2 regions of the Janthinobacterium sp. GW821-FHT03A03 genome follow, and region 1 is predicted to be linked to the other one. Evidence: predicted binding sites of a transcription regulator. Region 1 holds the regulator's gene; the other holds the start of a gene.
The links. Region 1 encodes LexA, which represses DNA repair genes until DNA is damaged. Its sites were predicted from a motif close to ACTGTATNNNNATACAGT; they were not measured.
Positions count from the first base shown of each region.

Region 2: a site for LexA is predicted at 8,610-8,627, ahead of dinB (DNA polymerase IV). Genes of this name have one in related genera too.

Region 1 covers NZ_JBWKUZ010000001.1:124,343-134,916, reverse strand. Annotated here, with positions in the region: gene purF (amidophosphoribosyltransferase) at 1-1,441, shown strand, start outside; gene AC07VI_RS00635 (cystathionine gamma-synthase family protein) at 1,485-2,726, shown strand; gene lexA (transcriptional repressor LexA) at 2,937-3,569, opposite strand; gene rpsF (30S ribosomal protein S6) at 3,835-4,221, shown strand; gene priB (primosomal replication protein N) at 4,242-4,541, shown strand; gene rpsR (30S ribosomal protein S18) at 4,567-4,857, shown strand; gene rplI (50S ribosomal protein L9) at 4,885-5,340, shown strand; gene AC07VI_RS00605 (replicative DNA helicase) at 5,476-6,861, shown strand; gene AC07VI_RS00600 (DUF47 domain-containing protein) at 6,956-7,582, shown strand; gene AC07VI_RS00595 (inorganic phosphate transporter) at 7,625-8,635, shown strand; gene AC07VI_RS00590 (MBL fold metallo-hydrolase) at 8,807-9,703, opposite strand; gene AC07VI_RS00585 (GAF and HD-GYP domain-containing protein) at 9,903-10,574, shown strand, end outside.
Region 2 covers NZ_JBWKUZ010000037.1:511-11,084, reverse strand. Annotated here, with positions in the region: gene AC07VI_RS29070 (L-asparaginase) at 1-83, opposite strand, end outside; gene AC07VI_RS29065 (asparaginase domain-containing protein) at 239-724, shown strand; gene AC07VI_RS29060 (PEPxxWA-CTERM sorting domain-containing protein) at 925-1,602, shown strand; gene AC07VI_RS29055 (TonB-dependent receptor) at 2,069-4,840, shown strand; gene AC07VI_RS29050 (hypothetical protein) at 4,917-6,209, opposite strand; gene AC07VI_RS29045 (recombination-associated protein RdgC) at 6,370-7,266, opposite strand; gene dinB (DNA polymerase IV) at 7,383-8,564, opposite strand; gene AC07VI_RS29035 (S9 family peptidase) at 8,733-10,574, shown strand, end outside.

The sequences.
Region 1 (10,574 bases):
TCAGGATGCGGCAGGGATTGCGACAAATCACAGCAGTATGTTTTCCATGCACAAGGCCAACGGCCTCGTGCGTGACGTCTTCCGTACGCGCAATATGCGTTCGCTGCAAGGCACTACGGGCATCGGCCACTGCCGTTACCCGACGGCCGGTTCGTCGAGCGAAGAGGAAGCACAGCCGTTTTATGTGAATGCGCCGTTCGGCATCACGCTGGCGCACAATGGCAACCTGACCAACTGGGAGCAGTTGAAGCAGGAAATGTTCAAGAACGACCGCCGTCACATCAATACCGATTCCGACTCGGAAGTGCTGCTCAACGTGCTGGCGCATGAAATCCAGGAAGCGACGACGGGCCTGAACCTGGACCCCGACGCCATCTTCAAGGCGGTCACCGTGCTGAACCGCCGCGTCAAGGGCGGCTATGCCGCCGTGGCGCAAATCGCCGGCGTGGGCTTGCTGGCCTTCCGCGACCCGCACGGCATCCGCCCGCTGTGCCTGGGTATCAATGAAACGGAGCAGGGGCCTGAATACCTGATCGCCTCCGAATCCGTGGCCCTGGAAGGCATGGGTTTCCGCTTCGTGCGTGACATCGGCCCCGGCGAAGCCGTCTTCATCGATGCCGACAAGCAATTGCATAGCGCTCAGTGCGCCGATAACGCCAGCCTGAATCCGTGCGTGTTCGAATTCGTCTACCTGGCCCGTCCCGATTCCGTCATCGACGGCGCCTCCGTGTACGCCACGCGCCTGAAAATGGGCGAATACCTGGCGGAAAAAATCCGCACCGAGTTGCCTGGCGTGCATATCGACGTGGTCATGCCGATTCCCGACTCCTCGCGTCCGGCCGCCATCCAGCTGGCCATGGCGCTCAACATCGAGTACCGCGAAGGCTTCATCAAGAACCGCTACATCGGCCGCACTTTTATTATGCCGGGCCAGGCGGCGCGCAAGAAATCCGTGCGCCAGAAGCTCAACGCGATTCCATCGGAATTCAAGGACAAAGTGGTCTTGCTGGTCGATGACTCCATCGTGCGCGGCACCACCAGCCGTGAAATCGTGCAGATGGCGCGCGAAGCGGGCGCGACGAAGGTCATCTTCGCCTCGGCCGCGCCGCCGGTGATCTACCCGAACGTATACGGCATCGACATGCCGACGCGTGACGAGCTGATCGCCTACGGCCGCACGACGGAAGAAGTGTGCCGCGAAATCACGGCCGATTACCTGGTGTACCAGGACATCGGCGCCCTCAAGCAGGCGATTGCCGACGTCAACCCGGCCCTGACGAACTTCGAGGCGTCATGCTTCGACGGCGTCTACGTGACGGGCGACGTGTCGCAGGAATACCTGGACCGCCTCGAATATGCGCGCCACCATCCGAAGGCGGCAGCGCCCGAAGATACGCCCCGTTCCCAGCTGAACCTGAACCTGGCAACGACAGAAGCGTAATTATCTTGCCCGGCTAGCGCCGGGCTTTTTTTGCTCCGCGATCATGAACGATAAAAAAAACTACGGCTTTACCACCACCATCCTGCATAACGACCGCCGCAAGGGCATCGAGCACGGCTCGCTGCACAAGCCCGTGCACACCTCCGTTGCCTTCGGCTACGGCGACGCGCGCCAGCTCGCCTCCGTCTTCCAGGGCAAGGAGCCGGGCTTTCGCTATGGCCGCCAGGGTAACCCGACCGTGTCCGCGCTGGAAGACAAGGTCAACAAGATGGAAGACGGCGTGGCGACCCTGTGCTTCGCCACCGGCATGGGCGCCATCGGCGCCGTGGTGCAGTCCTTGCTGCGCGCGGGCGACCACGTGGTGTCGTCGGCCTTTCTGTTCGGCAATACCAACAGCCTGTGGCAAACGGTAACGGGACAGGGCATGGCCGTGTCCTTCGTCGACGCCACCGATGTGGCGAATGTGGCGGCCGCCATCACGCCGGCCACGCGGATTGTTTTCGTGGAAACTATTGCCAATCCGCGCACACAAATCGCTGACCTGAAAAAAATCGGTGACCTGTGCCGCGAGAAGGGCATTTTGTACATCGTCGACAACACCATGACGACGCCCTACCTGTTCCGCCCGAAAGCCGTGGGCGCGGGCCTGGTGGTCAACGCCTTGACGAAATCCATCGGCGGCCACGGCAATGCGCTCGGCGGCAGCTTGACGGACACGGGTGTGTTCGACTGGACACAGTATCCGAACATTTTCGAGAATTACAAGAAGGCGGCGCCGGCCCAGTGGGGCATCGCGCAGATCCGCGCCAAGGCCTTGCGCGATTTCGGCGCCTCGCTGGGCCCGGAAGCGGCGCACCATCTCGCCGTCGGCGCGGAAACCATGGCCTTGCGCCTGGATCGCACCTGCTCGAACGCCCTGGCGCTGGCGACGATGCTGCAGGCGGACCCGCGCGTCGCTGCCGTGCACTATCCGGGCTTGCCGTCGCACCCGCAGCACGCGCTGGCGACGGACCTGTTCCGCAGCTATGGTTCGTTGTTCAGTTTTGAGTTGAAGGATGGCATCGATTGCTTCGATTTCCTGAATCGCCTGAATCTGGCCATTCCAGCCAGTAACCTCGGTGACACGCGCACCCTCGTCATTCCCGTCGCCCACACGATTTTCTACGAGATGGGGGCCGAGCGGCGCGCCAGCATGGGCATCGCCGAGTCGCTGATCCGCGTTTCCGTCGGTATCGAGGACGAGGTGGATCTGCTCGAGGATTTCAGCAGCGCGCTTGAGGAATGATGTCCAGCCAAACCTGCTGCGCGTCGGTATAGGCGGCTTGCGATGCTCACCGGCTCGGCGCCCCCGTACTGAGTATGGTTCCGCTTCTCGGCCACCTTTCCCTTCCGCTCGCGACGGTTTTGTCGGGCATTGAAACTTGCGTGTCAGGCATGAGACGGGGGCAACTAAAAACTGGGGTCAGACCCGGCGGGTCTGACCCCGGCGTGCAACTTAATGCCAGCTGCGCATCAAACCTACGGCTAAACCTTCCAGGGCGAATTCGTCTTCCGGCGATACGGTGATGACCTTGAAGTCGGGATTTTCCGGGAACAGTTCGATGACGGAGCCCGTCTTCTTGTAGCGCTTGACGGTGACTTCGTCGCCGATGCGGGCAACGACGATCTGCCCGTTCTTGGCGCTGTCGACCTTTTTGACGGCCAATAAGTCGCCATCCATGATGCCGGCGTCGCGCATGGACCAGCCACGCACTTTCAGCAGGAAGTCCGGCTTGGCCGAAAACAGGGCCGGGTCGACGTTGTAGCTCGCTTCCAGGTTTTCCTGCGCCAGGATGGGGGAGCCGGCCGCCACGCGGCCGATCAGGGGCAGCGACATCAGCAGGGCCGGCGCTACCTTCGGCAGCGCCTCGGCCGCCGCACCGATCAGGCGGATGCCGCGCGAAGTGCCCGGCGAGATCTCGATGGCGCCCTTGCGGGCCAGGGCCTGCAGATGCTCTTCGGCCGCGTTGGCCGATTTGAAACCCAGTTCATTGGCGATTTCGGCACGGGTGGGCGGAAAGCCCGTGTTTTCAATCGCATCCTTGATCAGGTTCAGGATTTGTTCTTGTCGTGCTGTCAGCTTGATCATGAGCGGTGGGTGCATACTAAAATGCTGTCTATATGAACAGTCTGTATTTTTGTACAGTATCGCCCACTATGCAAGCGGAATTCGGCCTTTTTCAGCGATTTTGAAAGAAAACCTGCTGTTCGGGCAAGAACGGCGGTCGCTGGCGGGCGCGGCGCAAGCAATCATTGAATAGTTCGCAAAAGGCGGTTATAATCTTCGGCTGACCTTCCCACACCCGTCTTGACGCCGGGGTGGGCGATTATTAATCCGACCTGAAGGAGTTTGCATGCGTCATTATGAAATAGTCTTTATCGTCCATCCGGACCAAAGCGAGCAAGTGCCCGCGATGATCGAACGCTACAAAGCCAGCGTAACCACCCGCGGCGGTTCGGTTCACCGCGTGGAAGATTGGGGCCGCCGTCAAATGGCTTACTCGATCCAAAAGCTGCCTAAAGCACACTACATCTGCCTGAACATCGAATGCGACAACGAGACCCTGGTCGAGTTGGAAACAGCATTCAAATTCAATGATGCCGTGTTGCGTCACCTGACCGTTAAAATGAAGAAAGCTGAAACAGCTCCTTCGCCGATGATGAAATCGGTACAACGCGAAGACGCGGCCAAAAGCCACCGCACCGAAGCACCAGCAGCCGCTCCAGCCGCAGCCGCTTAATTTCTGACCAGGATCGTGCGCTGAACCAGCTACAAGTTACCGCCATCATTGCCGAGCGCGAAATATTGCGCTATACCCCGGCAGGGCTGCCGATTGTGAATGCAGTATTGCAACACAGTTCGCAGCAGATGGAAGCAGGAATTGCCCGTTTGACCGAGTTTGATGTTGCCGCGCTTGCCGCTGGCGAAATTTCAGGCCGGTTCAGCCAGGCAAGCTTGGGCGGGGTCTATCAGTTCACGGGTTTCCTGGCCAGAAAGAGCCGCAACAGCAAGAGTTTGGTGTTTCACATCATTGATTTTAGTGCAGTCATTCCCGACTAGCGCATTTTAGATACAGGAGCCTGACATGGCATTCGGTAAAAAGTTCGACAAAAATAAGCTCAAGCTTAAAGAAAAACGCAAACAGCAAAACCCATTGTTCAAACGTAAGAAGTTCTGCCGCTTCACGGCAGCTCACGTTGAGCAAGTCGACTACAAAGACGTCGACACGCTGAAAGACTTCGTCCAGGAAAACGGCAAGATCATGCCAGCACGCCTGACCGGTACCAAAGCGCACTACCAGCGCCAAGTCGACACCGCAATCAAGCGCGCTCGCTTCCTCGCGCTGCTGCCATACACCGATCTGCACCACGCTTAATCGGTCAGATATTCCTGGAGAAGAACTATGCAAATCATTCTGTTAGAAAAAGTTGTAAACGTCGGTAACCTCGGCGAAGTCGTCAAAGTCAAGGACGGTTACGCACGTAACTTCCTGATCCCGCAACGCCTGGCACGTCGTGCCACGGCAACCGCTGTGGCTGAATTCGAAGTCAAGCGCGCCGAACTGGAAAAAGCTGCTGCCGCCAAACTGGCCGCATCGCAAGCCCAGGGCGAAAAACTGAGCGGCCTGACCGTTCAAGTTGCTCAAAAAGCTGGCGTCGATGGCCGTCTGTTCGGTTCCGTCACCAACTTCGACATCGCTGAAGCGCTGACCAAGCAAGGTTTTGCTGTTGAAAAAGCACAAATCCGCATGCCTACCGGCCCGCTGAAGATCGTTGGCGAGCACAACGTTTCGGTTGCTCTGCACACCGACGTGGTCGTGGAAGTGGTGATCGCTGTCGTTCCAGACGCGAACGCGTAATCGTCTGCGGGCCTGGCCCGCAAGCGCTGCCGCACTATGAAAAGCCGGGTTCGCCCGGCTTTTTTGTGGCCTTTTTTTCGCTCATTTTCAGCCCTTTATTTTTGCCGGCACGCCGAAGCGGGTATAATTCGCGCCATGAACGCCCCCTCTGATCCGCAACTGGATTCCCTCCGTATTCCGCCGCATTCGATCGAAGCAGAACAATCCGTCATCGGTGGTCTGCTGCGCGACAATGCCGCCTATGACCGCATTGCCGACTTCATGCATGCGGAGGATTTCTATCGCTATGACCATCGCATCATCTTCGAGCAAATCGTCAAGATGGTTAACGCTTCCAAGCCAGCCGATGTCATTACTGTTTTTGAAACCCTGACCCAGCTCGGCAAGGCCGAGGATGTGGGCGGACTCGCTTACCTGAACGCCATGGCGCAAAATACGCCATCGGCTGCGAACATCCGGCGCTATGCCGAAATCGTGCGCGACCGCGGCGTGCTGCGCAAGCTCATCACCGTCGCCGACGATATCTCCGGCACGGCCTTCAGCCCGCAAGGCAAGGAAGTCAAGCAGATGCTTGACGAGGCCGAATCGAAGATTTTCGCCATCGCCGAAGAAGGCGCGCGCGGCGCCCAGGGCTGGACCGCCATCCAGCCCCTGCTGACGCAAGTGGTCGAGCGCATCGACGAACTGTACAGCCGCGACAACCAGAGTGAAATCACGGGCGTGCCCACCGGTTTCATCGACCTCGACCGCATGACCTCGGGTCTGCAGCCGGGCGACCTGGTGATCGTGGCGGGACGTCCGTCGATGGGCAAGACGGCGTTTTCCGTCAACATCGGCGAAAACGTGGCCATCGACAGCGGCTTGCCCGTGGCCGTGTTCTCGATGGAGATGGGCGGCGCCCAGCTGGCCATGCGTATGCTCGGCTCCGTCGGCCAGCTGGACCAGCACCGCCTGCGCACGGGCCGCCTGAACGACGAAGACTGGCCGCGCCTGACGAATGCAATCCAGAAGATGAACGACGCGCAGTTGTACATCGATGAAACGCCGGCGCTCAATTCCATCGAATTGCGCGCCCGCTCGCGCCGTCTGTCGCGTCAATGCGGCAAGCTTGGCCTGATCATCGTCGACTATTTGCAGCTGATGTCGGCCAATACCCCGGGCGACAACCGCGCCACGGAAATTTCCGAGATTTCGCGGGGCTTGAAGGGCCTGGCGAAGGAACTCGGCTGTCCCGTGATCGCGCTGTCCCAGCTGAACCGCTCGCTGGAGCAACGCCCGAACAAACGTCCCGTGATGTCCGACTTGCGCGAATCGGGCGCTATCGAGCAGGATGCCGACGTGATCCTGTTCATTTACCGCGACGAGGTGTATAACCCCGACTCGCCGGACAAGGGAACGGCCGAAATCATCATCGGTAAACAGCGTAACGGTCCAATCGGCAGCATCCGCCTCACCTTCATGGGGCAGTACACCAAATTTGGCAATTACAGTGGTGGCCTGGCGCTTTACCAAGGCGACTAAGACTCAGCAGCACTGGCAATTCCATCGGCCGCCCCCTCATACGGGGCGGCTTTCTGTAGTAAATAACACGACTCAATGCTTAACGGAGAATGACATGTTTGGACGCTTGATGCCCACTGAGGGCAAGTTTTTTGAATTGTTTAACCAGCACGCGGAACTGTGCGTCAAAGGCGCAAAAGAGATGCTCGGCCTGATGACCAATTTCGACGACCTGGAAAACCGCGTGCATGCGATCGAAAGCATCGAGAAACAGGCGGACAAAGTCACCTACGCCACCGTGGAAATGCTGCACAAGACCTTCATCACGCCGATCGACCGCGATGACATCCATCAGCTGATCACGCGCCAGGACGACATCCTCGACCTGCTGGAAGACGCCGCGCAAACCGTCTCGCTGTACGACCTGAAAGCCGTCACGCCGGAAGCCAAGCGCCTGGCTGAACTGGTGCTGGCCTGCACCGAGAAAGTGCGCGACGCCGTCGCCATGCTGCACAACATGGATAATTCGCGCAAGATCGTCGCCATCTGCGAAGAGATCGACCGCCTGGAATCGGACGCCGACCATGTGATGCGCGCCGCGATGTCCAAGCTGTTCCGCGACGAACCGGACGTGCGCAACCTGATCAAGCTCAAAGCGATCTACGAAATTCTGGAAACCGTGACCGACCGTTGCGAAGACGTGTCCAATATTATCGAAGGCATCATCGTCGAAAACGCGTAAGCGTTGGGCCTGTCCTGAACCAGAATCAGAAAAGAAACTACAATGACCATACAAATCAGCATCTACGTGCTAGGCCTGTTGATCGTCCTCGCGCTGCTGTTTGACTTCATGAACGGCTTCCACGATGCCGCCAACGCGATCGCCACGGTGGTCTCGACGGGCGTATTGAAACCGCAGACCGCGGTTGCCATGGCCGCCACGTTCAACTTCGTCGCCATCTTCGTGTTCCACCAGCTGACCGTGGCCGCCACGGTGGGCAAGGGCACCATCGACCCGGCCGTGATCGACCAGTACGTGATCTTCGGCGCGCTGATGGGCGCCATCTTCTGGAATTTGTTTACCTGGTACTACGGCATTCCATCGTCGTCCTCGCACGCGCTGATCGGCGGCCTGGTGGGCGCCGCCGTCGCCAAGTCGGGCACGGGCGCGCTGGTCGCGGCCGGCCTGTGGAAAACCGTGGCCTTCATCGTCATCGCGCCCGTGCTGGGTTTTGTGTTCGGCTCCATCATGATGCTGCTCGTGTCGTGGATATTCGTCCGCTCGACGCCGCGCAAGGTCGACAAGTGGTTCCGCCGCCTGCAACTGGCATCGGCCGCCGCCTACAGCCTGGGCCACGGCGGCAACGATGCGCAAAAAACCATCGGCATTATCTGGATGCTGCTGATCGCCGCAGGTTATTCCAGCGCGAACGACCAGATGCCGCCGATGTGGGTCATCATCTCGTGCTACACGGCGATCAGCTTCGGCACCCTGTTCGGCGGCTGGCGCATCGTCAAGACCATGGGCCAGAAGATCACCAAGTTGAAACCGGTCGGCGGCTTCTGCGCCGAAACGGGCGGCGCGATCACCCTGTTCGTCTCGACGGCGCTGGGCATTCCCGTGTCGACCACGCATACGATCACGGGTGCCATCGTCGGCGTCGGCTCGTCGCAAAAAATGTCGGCCGTGCGCTGGGGCGTGGCTGGCAATATCGTCTGGGCCTGGATCTTCACGATTCCCGCTTCCGCGTTTGTCGCGGCAGTCGCCTGGTGGATTGGCCACCACATCATGTAAGGCACCTCTGCAAACCTACTGCGCAGCCCACTATCGAATATCCGTTGCTCACTGTACTAAAGTACAGCTCCGCTACTCAGTCCGATATCGGGCTTGCTCGCTACGGTTTTCAGATGGCCTTGGGTCAACTGGGCGCATGTATAAAAAAGGGAACCAAAAGGTTCCCTTTTTTTATGCGCCGGCCAGTTCCACCGTCAGCCCCTCGCTGGCGAGGAAGACCTGCAGGCTGCCCAGCCGGCTCGCATAGCGGCCCATCACGTCGGCGAACACGGCTTCCAGTTGCGCGTCGCTGCGCGTCGGTTCGTGGTGGGTGCAGTACAGGCGCCGCGCGCCGCAGCGCAGGGCCAGGTCGAAGGCCGCGTCGAAGGTGCCGTGGCCCCAGCCCTGCTTGCCCGGGTATTCCTCGCGCGTGTAGGAGCAGTCCATGATCAGCGCATCGACGCCGGCGACCAGCGCATCGATGCCGGCCTGGCGCTGCGCGTTGCGCGCCGCGCAGGCCGCGTGTTCGGCATGGCCGGGCGGATGCAGGTTGTAGAACGGTTCATGGTCGCCGCTGAAAAACAGCGAGGCGCCGGCGCAGTCGATGCGATAGCCCAGGTTGACGACCGGATGGTTCATTTCCGCGCCGCGCACGCGCGCGCTCCCCACTTCGACGGTGTCGCCGGGCGCCAGGGTGCGGTACTCGATGCGGGCCGCCATGGCCGCTTCGCTGACGGGAAAGTAGCTGTTTTGCAGCTGCACCGCCATTACATGCTCGATGCCGCGCCCGCTGATGGCGTCCATGGCGCCATGCAGGCGCATGCGGTTGCCGGCCACGAACAGGGGCGAGAACATGGGCAAGCCATGGATGTGGTCCCAGTGGCTGTGCGTGATGAAGACGTGCGCATCGACGGGCTGGCCCGCCGGCAGCTGCTGCGCCAGTGAAAAGATGCCGCTGCCCGCATCGAGAATGATCAGGCTGTCGTCGTCGGTGCGCACTTCGATGCACGTGGTGTTGCCGCCATAGCGGGCCGTGCGCGGACCGGGGGAGGGGATAGAGCCGCGTACGCCCCTGAACGTGAATTTCATTCAGTACCTTGTTACAGTGTAATTATTGTTGATTCTATTCTAATTAATGAGATTGGCGGCAACATTTGTGAGTGTTGCAACACGGCAAGTTATTTCATTCTGTTGTGACTAAGTAATGTACAGTGCGCGGGACGGCCGTTACACTGGCGCTTGCCGACTTCCCCTTTTTTTGCTTGCCCATTACCTGATCGCTGCCAACATGCCTCAGCTGCACCCTGAGAAAATCGCCCACAGACTGGAGCAATTGACCGAGCTCAGTGTCGCGCTCGGCCATGGACAGGGAGGCCAGGGGCGCGATCTCGGACCGTTGTTGCAGCGCATCGTTATGCTGGCAAAAAACATGAGCGGCGCCGACGGCGCCACGCTGTACCGGCCCGCCGCGGACGGCCGCCAGCTCGATTTCCACATCAGCGTCAACGACAGCCTGGGCATCATGCAAGGGGCGGACATCGGCTTGCCCGGCGTGCCCCTGTTCGACGCCGCCGGCCAGGCCAACCTGGCATCGGTGGCCGCGTATGCCGCCAACCTGCGCCGCTGCGTGAATGTCGCCGACGTCTACCGCGACGAGGCCTTCAATTTTTCCGGCATGCGCGAATTCGACCGCCATCATGGCTACCATACGCAATCGATCCTGACGGTGCCCATGAGCGACCACGAGGGAGACTTGATCGGCGTGCTGCAACTGATCAATGCCAAGGATGGCGAGACGGGCCAGGTGCGCGCCTTTTCGCCGACCGACCAGCGTTTCATCGAAGCCCTGGCGGCGCAGGCTGGCGTGGCGCTGACGAACCAGCTGCTCATTTCGCAGCTCGAAGAGCTGCTCGAGTCGCTCGTCACCCTGATCAATATCGGCATCGATGAAAAGTCGCCG
Region 2 (10,574 bases), on a different contig from region 1:
CCCGTCAGCAAATTGACGGACGTGATCACCCCGTAGCCGCGGTGGCGGTGGAAAATGACGGTGCCGGGAGCGAGCGCTTTCATACAGGAATGTCGGGCCAGGGGGCGAGCAAAGAAACAAGTGTACTCACAGATGGCCGAATTTTCCAGAAGCGCCACGCCTCCGCAGGGCCATTCACGCAATCGTGCCAATCCACGATATCATGCCCGTCATTCTCCACTGACATCGTGACCACATCATGACTTTGCGCATACTCGCCACCGGCGGCACCTTCGACAAACACTACAACGAATTGAACGGCACCCTGGGCTTTTCCGACAGTCATTTGCCGGCAGCGATAGCCCGCGCGCGCATGACGGCGCCCGTGGCGCTGGAGCAATTGCCCCTGCTCGACTCGCTCGACATGCAGGATGGGGACCGCCAGCGCGTGCTCGCCTCGTGCCGCGCGGCGCAGGAAAAAGCCATCGTCATCATCCACGGCACCGACACCATGCGCGAAACGGCGCAAGTGCTGGGCGCGGCGAAGCTGCAGCAAACGGTCATCCTGACGGGCGCGATGATTCCCTACGAAATCGACAATTCCGACGCCCTGTTCAACCTGGGCTTTGCCTGCGGCGTGGCGCAAACCCTGCCGGCCGGCGTGTACGTGGCCATGAATGGCCAGATCTTTGCCTGGGACAATGTGCAAAAGAACCGCGCCGCCGGCGTGTTCCAGCCCCTGTAAGGTAATTGCGCTGCGGCAACGTCGCAGCGCAACAACAAAAACCGGCTGCAACATTTGCAGAAAAATAAAGAATACAGGCCATAATTTCCATGAGGAAATGAAAGAAGCAAAAAAACAATATATTTGTTCATAATTGCAATTTTTTCCTGTGCATCGATGCTATATTCGCGTCATCGACCAACCCCTTTCGGGAATTCATCATGACCTTGCGCAAATCGACTGCACACCTGTTTCCACTGGGCGCCATTGCGGCCGTATTTGCGCTGAGCAGCACTGCCCACGCGACGACCAGCCTGACAAATGAATATACGGTGACGGCATCGGCCAGCGCAGCAGGCGTGAATACCTGGACCTTCGATTACAGCGTCCTGAACAATAACCAGGGCATCGGCGGCCAGACCGGCCTCGATGGCTTCACGATCTTCGTGCCCGTCGCCGCCACCGTGGTCAGCTCCAGCGCGCCCGCGCCCTTCAATGGTGCGCCTGGCTACTGGTCGCAAGGCAGCAGCGGCCTGCTCGACCTGGGCGGCAATGGCTCGCAAAACCTGGTCGCGCCATCGGGCTATGCGGCCTACACCTGGTGGGGCCAATATACGCAATCGGTCTACACGCCCGGCTCGACCGCCAATTTCAGCATTACCTTGAGCAACGTTGCCGTTGGCGCCAATACCGTTGGCGTCAGCACGTATTTCGGCTACGGTGCCGCCACCGCACAATCTGCCAGCAATCAGTATGGCAATTACTCTACCTTTACCGGTACTTTCGCCTCACCGGTGGCCGCCGTGCCAGAACCGGAAACATATGCCATGATGCTCGCCGGCCTCGGCCTCGTTGGTTTCATGGCGCGCCGCAGAAAAGCAGGCCAGCAAGCCGCCTGATTTTCACTCTGCAGCACCTCGACAAGCCCGCTCCGCGCGGGCTTTTTTTCGTCCGTCGGAAATTCTTCAGCGCAGGGGATGAAAGAAAATTATTATTGGTAAAACATCAAATTGCCAAGATAATAATTATGTGTTGTAAAAAAACACCATTGATCATTTTTAAAAACATTGATATAGAAGAATATAAAACTGCATATTTTTCACATTCACAAATATTCTTCAGTATCTCTAAATTCCTGCCAAATCCGACACGGTGAGAGTCCAATTTTTCTTGCTGAGACGACATAATGTTCGCCTCGACAAGTTATAAGTGCATTTATAACAATATTGCGCTTAGTAGTCTTCCACCTCCCTCAGACGTGGTTCCGCCTACCGTACACGCCGCCGCAGGCCATCTACCCGATGGCCTTATCGGTGCTCGTGTACCGCTTGTCGTTATTAAAACTACTACGGAGTAATTGTTACAATGGCATTTAAAGAAAAAATCGGCGTGCGCAGCGTACGCCTGGCCCTGGCCGTCCTGGCAGGTAGCGTCTTGTTCTCCGGCCAATCCATGGCGGAAGAAGCAATTCAAAAAGTTGAAATTACCGGTTCGAGCATCAAGCGTATCGCCGTCGAAGGCGCACTGCCAGTGCAGCGCCTGTCGCAAGAAGCGATCGCCAAGTCGGGCGCCACTTCGGTTGCCGACCTGATCCAGGCCCTGCCCGCCATGCAAGGCTTTACCATCGGCGCCGTTGCTGCCGGTTCCGATTCGGGCGGCAATACCAGTGCATCGCTGCACGGCATTGGCGAAACCTACACCCTGGTGCTGTTGAACGGCCGCCGCATCGCGCCACAAGGCTCCGGCACCACGGTCAACCTGAACGCCATTCCCATGAGCGCCGTTGAGCGCGTCGAGATCCTGACCGACGGTGCTTCGGCCCTGTACGGCTCGGACGCCATCGCCGGCGTACTGAACTTCATCCTGAAGAAAAACCAGCAGGGCGCCACCCTGGAAGCGACGTACGGCGGCCCGGAAGACAAGGGCGGCAACGCCTGGAACACCAGCGTCACCTATGGTTTCGGCGACCTGGACGAAGACCGCTTCAACGTGCTGGTATCGTACCGCCACGACGAGCAGTCGAAACTGGTAGCGACCGACCGCACGTTCGCCGATACCTCGTACCTGAAATTCAACCGCGGCGGCAAGAACTACATCTGGGACCGCACCAGCACCTCGGCCTCGCCGGCAGGCGCTACTGTTGCCTACAACAACAACCCCTCCTCGACCGCCTTCACGCCATATCTGCGGCAAAACCAGGGAAATTGCCCTGACAATTCCTACGTCACGACCAGCAATAAAAACGCTTGCGGCTTCGACACCGGTTCCACCGTGGAAATCGTGCCGCAATCGAAACGCGACAGCCTGTTCTCCAAAGCAACGTACAAGCTGAATGACAGCCTGAACGCGTTTGCTGAACTGGCCTACTCGCGCTACGACCTGACGGCGCGTATCGCCGCCAACCCGATCCCCATCTCGATCGCGCAAACGGTAAAAGACCCTGTCACCAAAGTTGAGAAGCTGGTATTCAACAATCCGGCCGCCTACGCGACGTACGTACAACCGTTCCTGTCGCCAGCGCAACAGGCAGACATCCAATCGATCACGGCCAACTACCGCAGCACCGACTTTGGTTTGCGTGCCAGCCAGACCGTTACCCAAACCAAGCACATGGTGGTGGGCGTGGAAGGCGAACTGGGTGCGTGGAACTTCGAAAGTGGCCTGACCTGGTCGCAAAACTCGATCGACGAGCGCTACACGGGCGGTTACCAGAAAAACCAGGCATTCAAGGACATCCTGGCCAATCCGGAGTTCGATCCGTTCGCAGTGACGCAAAAGCCATCCGTGCAAGCGCAAATCGCTGGCGCCCAGTTCGTCGGTTCGGTGCGTACCGCCTCGACCACGATGCGCGGCGTCGACACACACGGCTCGCGTGAATTGTTCTCCTTGCCAGGCGGCAAGGCCAGCCTCGGTATCGGCGGCGACTACCGCACCTACCGCTATGAGCAGTCGCCAGGCGCCACCGGCAGCGACGTCTACAGCTTCAACACCAAGGCTGCCTACGACATGAGCCGCGACACCTACGGCGCGTTCGTCGAGTTGCTGGCGCCGCTGGCCAAGTCGTTCGAAATGACCGTTGGCGGCCGTTACGATGCCGTCAAGGCGATCGACGATAAGCTGAACAACAAAACTGTCGGCAAGAAAGACAGCGCCAATACCTACAAGGTATCGGCACGCTGGCAGCCGGTACAAACCGTGCTGATCCGCGGTTCCTACGGCACGGGCTTCAAGGCGCCAAGCATGCTGGACATTGCTCAGCCACTGGTTAACGCCGGCTTTACCGCCAAGAAATTTGACTGCCCATATCCAGGCAACAAGCTCTGCCGTGGAGAAACCACGCAATACAACGCCGTCTCGGAAGGCAATCCAGAACTGCAATCGGAAAAATCGAAACAGTTCACCCTGGGCTTCCGTGTCGAGCCTAGCGCGGCCTTCTCGTTCGGCGCCGACCTGTGGGACGTGAAACTGCGCAATGCCGTGTCGGAAATCACCGAAGAGCAGGCATTTGCCGATCCGGTCAAGTACGCAACGAGCTTCTCGACCTACAAGGAGCCATCGACCGGCAATACCTACTACGCGTTCAAGAAACTGTCGGTCAACATCGGCAAGAAGGAATACCGTGGTATCGACTGGGATCTGTCGGCCAACCACAAGTTTTCCTTCGGCAAGCTGACCGCCCAGTTGAGCGGCACCCACATGTTGCACGCCAACTACACCAAAGCCGGTAGCAATAACGTGTACACCAGCAACATGAACTTCTTCGGCGACACCAACGAAGTCACGTTCCGCAACCTGATGAAGCTGACGACGACCCTCGATACTGGCCGCCTGAGCAACACCGTGACCGTCAACTACCGCAACGGCTACACCGATGCAGCCGCGACCGTGTACGACGTGGCAGCCGCAAAAGAAGTGAAGGGCTACCGCCTGCAAGTTCCGTCGTACACCACGTTCGACTGGCAAGCACGTTTCGCCTTTGACAAGCAGACCACGATCCGCGCAGGCATCAAGAACCTGTTCGACCGTGCGCCACCGCTGTCGCTGCGCGCGTCGTCGGGCCACCAGGTTGGTTTCGACCCACGCTACGCCGATCCGATGATGCGTTCGTTCTACGTCACCGGCAACTACAAGTTCTAATTTGACGCGTTGAATTAGCTTGTCTGAAAAGCGCCTTGCACTTCACCGTGCAAGGCGCTTTTTTCTTGTCGCACAGCTATTTTGTTATCTGGAGATTCAGATAGCGGTAATGGCTCTCGCCGTGAGCTTTCGATACCGTACGCAGTTGCATGGCGACGCCGAGGTCATGCAGCAAGGCACTCTCGACCACGTAGCCACTTTCCTGTGAGGTACAGACAAAGCGCGTCGCTGCGCCTTGCAGGCTGGCCGAAATCGTACTGGCCTGCAAGGTATCCTGCACTTCACACAGCGTGGTGACCTGCTCCGGCCGCTCGCCCGGCTTGGCAGGCACGTTGATCGTGGTCATATTGGCCTGAAAGCGGGTGCCCGGGGACAAACTCGCCGGCAGCGACAGCGACAGGCCGGAGGTGGCCAGATAACCGTTGCGGACATCGCCCTTCTCTGCGGCCCGCAACTGAAACAGGCCAGCAAGCTTCACGCGCTGCATGGTAAAGGCGCTGTAGTTCTCGCTCGTGACGACCAGCCCATCGCGCACGCGCCACTCTTGATCGACGACGGATGCTTCCCCGGGCTTGCCCGGCGTTGTCGACTCCCGGGAAGAAGACAGCGTCTTGAAGCGCGGCTGCCAGACGGGCGCCGCCGCCATGGCCGCTTGCGCCGCCGCCAGTACTCCGGGCGGCAGCGGTGCGCTGTCAAACGCGCCCGTGGCATTTGGCGGCGGCGGATACTCGCTCGCGTCGATGTCGGGACGGGCCTCGCGCAACAGGGCGGCGTCGACACCGCCCTGCAGCGAACAGCCGACGCGCACGACGCCGTCGAGCTCGCCGTGCGGCTCGATCAGGAACACGCGTTCAACCTTGTCGCGCCCGGCCGCCACGCCCGAGGCGGACGCAAACGCCTGCCATGGGCCACCGGGCAGGCGCACGTCGGAACGCACATAAGCGCCATCATCGGCGCGCATGCGCCGGGCATCGTGGATCAGCGGCTGCAGTTGCCGGTACACCGCATCGACCTTGCCGGCCACCAGGAAGGCCCAGCTGTAATAACGGCCCAGGCTGCCCAGGTCCGACACTTCATCGGTATAGCCGAGCAAGGTCACGCCGCCAGCGCGCACGGGCGCGGCAAACTCGATGCTGCCGGCCTGGGCCTGATTGCGGTTGGGCACCTTGATCCAGCTGGCATCGCCGCGCGTGGCCAGCGGCACGCTGCCGGCCAGGGCCGCGCCGTCCTGCTGCAAGCTGCGGAAAAAAGAGGCATCGCAAGCACTCAGCCCGCGCAGGGTGGCATCGGAAATCTGCGCCTGGGCGGCCGCCATCTGCGTGGCCCCGAGGATAAAAGCGGCGCCACAGCGCCGGACATATTTATGCATGAATTTATGTAGAAATAATCAATATCAGGATAGTAACGATATCACAGCAATATTATTTCCATATGGAAAATTTCAGCACGCCGGCGCCAGCGGCCGCCCCATGCAAAACGGCCCGCCGGGCAATGCCAGCGGGCCGTCCGTCACGCATACCTGCTTGCGCCTACGCCGTCGCTTCGCCGCCCAGGGCTTCGACCACGTCGGCCATCAGCTTGGCGAGCTCGCCCGTCATCAGCATCAGGTCGCCGTCGAAACGCTCTTCGTCGTTCTTCGTGCTCGATTCCGTTTCCTTGATCACGTCCAGCGGCTTGACGCTCTTGATGGCCAGGGACTCCGTCAGCACGAACGAGATCTTGTCGTTCCACGTCATGGCCAGGCGCGTGCACTGCTTGCCGGCCGCGATGTGGCGGCGCACGTCGTCCGCTTCCAGGGTGTGGCGCACATAGCGCACGGTGGCCTTGCTTTCGCCCGTGGCGCGCAATTCCGTGTCCATGTCGACCGTGAAGCCGGCAGGCGCGTCGTCAGCCTGCAGCCATTCCGTCATCACCGCCACGGGCGAGCGCTGCACGCGCAGGCTTTCCAGCGGCAGTTTATCCACGGCTTTCAACAGCAGCTTGATGACTTCATCGGCTTTTGCCGGGCTGGCGGCATCGATCACCAGCCAGCCATTGACAGGGTCGATCCACGTCCAGACGTTGCTGCGGATGCTGAAAGCGCGCGGCAGCAATTCGTCGGCCACGCGTTCCTTCAATTCCTTCATGGCCTTCTTGCCAGGCGCAAAGCCTTGCGCTTCTTCCATCTCGGCGGCGCGGGCCTTGGCCACCTGGTTGATGACGGTGGCCGGCAGCAATTTCTTTTCCGTGCCCAGCAAGATCAACATTTGCTTGTTGACAACATGGACCAGGCCGCCGTTCGGGCGCGGCGTATCCCAGCCCTGGCGCATCAGATCCATGCTGGTCGCCGGCGTGAATTTGTTCGAGGACAAGGCCTCTTCCAGTTGTTCTGGCGTATAGGCCCAAGGTGCGGGCAGGCGGTAAATCTGAAGATTCTTGAACCACATAGTTTTTGTCTTCCGTTTGTTTCAGTAGTGCCAGGGGAACGCCATTCTACACTTTCGACGTGAAAATGCCGTCAAAAGCGCCGTCTGGCGCGGTATGTATCTTGTAGGAAACGCCGCTACAGGGCGGGAAACAGCTCCGCCTGGGCGGGAACCTGCCGCGTCGCGACGGCCGGATCGGACAGGGTCGAGATGCGCACGCCCAGCAGGCGGATTTTCTTTTCAAATGGCACGCGCCGCAGGCAATCGCGGCTGGCCCGCAGGATGGCGGCGGCGTCCGCCGTGGCGCTGGGCAGGGTGACGTCGCGCGTGACGGTGCTGAAATCCTCGAAGCGCAGCTTGATGCCCACCGTGCGCCCCGCCAGCGACTGCTTGTCGAGGTCGCCGGCCACGCGCGTGCACAGGCCTTCCAGTTTTTCCGACAGGGTGGCGCGGTCGCGCACCACCTGCAAGTCGCGCTCGAACGTCGTTTCGCGGCTGACGGACTTGGTTTCCCGGCTCGTCTGCACGGGCCGCTCGTCGATGCCCAGCGCCGCCTGGCGCAGCCAGCCCGTGTACAGGTCGCCGAACTGCGTGCGCAGCATGGCCATGTCGGCCCGCGCCAGCTCGCCGATGGTGATAATGCCCAGCGCTTCCAGCTTGGCCGTGGCCTTCGGGCCGATGCCATTGATCTTTTTTGCCGGCAAGGGCCAGACCCGCGTTTCCACATCCTCGGGCGACAAAATGGTCAGGCCGTCGGGTTTTTCCAGGTCAGAACAGATTTTTGCCAGCAATTTGTTCGGCGCCAGGCCGATCGAGCACGACAGGCCCGTCGCCTCGAACACGGCCGCCTTCAGGCGCGCCGCCATGGCCGGCGCCTGCTCGCCATGTTCCGTCAGGTCGACATAGATTTCATCGATGCCCACGTTCTGGATGACGGGACACAGATGGGCCACGGCTTGCTTGAAGCGGGCCGAATAGTCGCGGTAAGCCTCGAAATCGGCGGGCAGCAGGATGCTGTCGGGCGCCAGTTTCGCCGCCTTCATGATGCCCATGGCGGAAAACACGCCGAACGCGCGCGCCGCATAGGTCGAGGTGGTGACGACGCCGCGCCCCACGTAGTCGCGCATGCGCGCGAATTGCCGCGTGCCGTCCATCTGCAGCACGGGCTGCTGCAGGCGCCCGCCGCCGATGACGACGGCTTCGCCGCGCAATTCCGGATATTTCAGCAGTTCCACGGAGGCAAAGAAGGCATCCATGTCCAGGTGGGCTATCCAGCGGCGCGCTGCGGGTGGTTCGGCAAGTGGTGGGACAGATGGCATCAAAAACACCTCGCGGCGGGTCGGCTTGCCTGAAGCTGGCAAGATACTGTGCATGCATACAGTATTACCGGAAATGGGCGCGGATGCAAGTTGAAACGCACGCGCACCGCAGTTGCTTTTCTCAATGGCAAGATTACAATCCTGACACAACTATTCAAAGGAGCCGCCTTGTCCACCCCCCATCACGCTGCGCGCCGCCGGTCCGCCTGGTCATCCATCCTGCCGGCCCTGCTGCTGTCCACGCTGGCGTCATCCGCGCTGGCCGCCGATGCCGCCGCCACGGCTTCTGCCGCCCCCGTCGCCGCCAAAACAGCCTGGCAGGAAACGCGCCACGGCACCATCGTCACGGACGACTACCGCTGGCTGCAAAAGAAGAGCGATCCTGCCGTGATTGACTACCTGAACGCGGAAAACGCCTACACGGCGGCCGTCACGGCCCCGATCCAGCCGCTGGCCGACAAGCTGACTGCGGAAATCAAGGGCCGCATGCAGGAAGTGGACCTGTCCGTGCCCGCGCGCCAGGGCAATTTTTACTATTACACGCGCGTGGAAGCGGGCAAGCAATATCCGATACACTGCCGCCGCCCCGTGGGCGCGAAGGGCGCGTATGACGCCCAGGCGGCCGAAGAGATTTTGCTTGACCAGAATCAATTGGCCGAAGGCCACAAATTCTTTGCCGTGCGCGCCTTTAGCGTCAGCCCGAATGAACAATTGCTGGCCTACACCACGGACACGACGGGTTTCCGCCAGTACGAGCTGCACGTCAAGGATTTGAAGACGGGCAAATTGCTCACGGACAGCATGCCGCGCGTGACCTCGCTGGCCTGGGCGGCCGACAACGCCACTCTGATGCTGACGCAGGAAGACGCCACCACCAAGCGCGCGGACCGCTTGTTCCGCCTGGCGCTGGGCGGCACGCCGCAGCAGGTCTACCATGAGCCTGTGGAACAGTTCGCCATCGGCGTGAGCCGCACGCGCGACCAGCGCTACTTTGTGCTCACGGCGCGCAGCACGGACACGAGCGAAGTGCTGCTGTTGCCAACGAACAAGCCGGAAGGCCGTTTCCAGAGCGTGCTGCCACGCGAGAAGGGCCACCGCTACGGCATCGAACACCGCGACGGCCAGCTGTATATTCTGACCAACAAGGACGCGAAGAATTTCCGCATCGTCAGCGCACCGCTCACCGCCCCGCAGCCGAAGCACTGGAAGCCCGTCGTGCCGCACAACAAGGACGCCGTGATCCAGTCCATCGACGTCTTCCAGGGCTACCTGGTGGTGATGGAAAAGGCCCGCGCCCTGAACCGCGCGCGCATCTTTGATTTTGCGCAAAAGAACTGGAAAACCGTGCAGTTCGACGACCCCGTCTACCTGGCCACGGCGGCCGGCACGCCGGAGTTTTCTGCCACGCAATTTCGCATGTCCTACCAGTCGCCCGTCACGCCGCCCACCGTCATCGACGTCAGCATGAAGGATGGCCAGCGCACGGTGCTGAAACAGCAGGAAATCGTCGGCGGCTTTGACGGCAGCCGCTACACGACGCAGCGCCTGTGGGTAAAGGCGCGCGACGGCGTGCAAGTGCCGCTGTGGATCGTCTACAAGAAGGGCGTCAAGCTCGACGGTTCCGCGCCGCTGCTGCTGTACTCGTATGGTTCCTACGGCATTTCGACGGAAGCCAGTTTTGCCATCAGCCGCATCAGCCTGCTGGAGCGGGGCGTCATCTACGCGCAGGCGCACATCCGCGGCGGCACGGACATGGGCGAAGCGTGGCATGAAGACGGCATGCTGATGAAGAAAAAAAACACCTTCAATGACTTCATCGACAGCGCCGACTACCTGGTGCGCGAAAAATGGACAAGCCCGAACCGCCTGATCATCCAGGGCGGCAGCGCGGGCGGCCTGCTGATGGGCGCCGTCGTCAACATGCGCCCCGAACTGTTCCACGCCGTGCACGCGGCCGTGCCGTTTGTCGACGTGATGAACACCATGATGGACGCCAGCCTGCCGCTGACG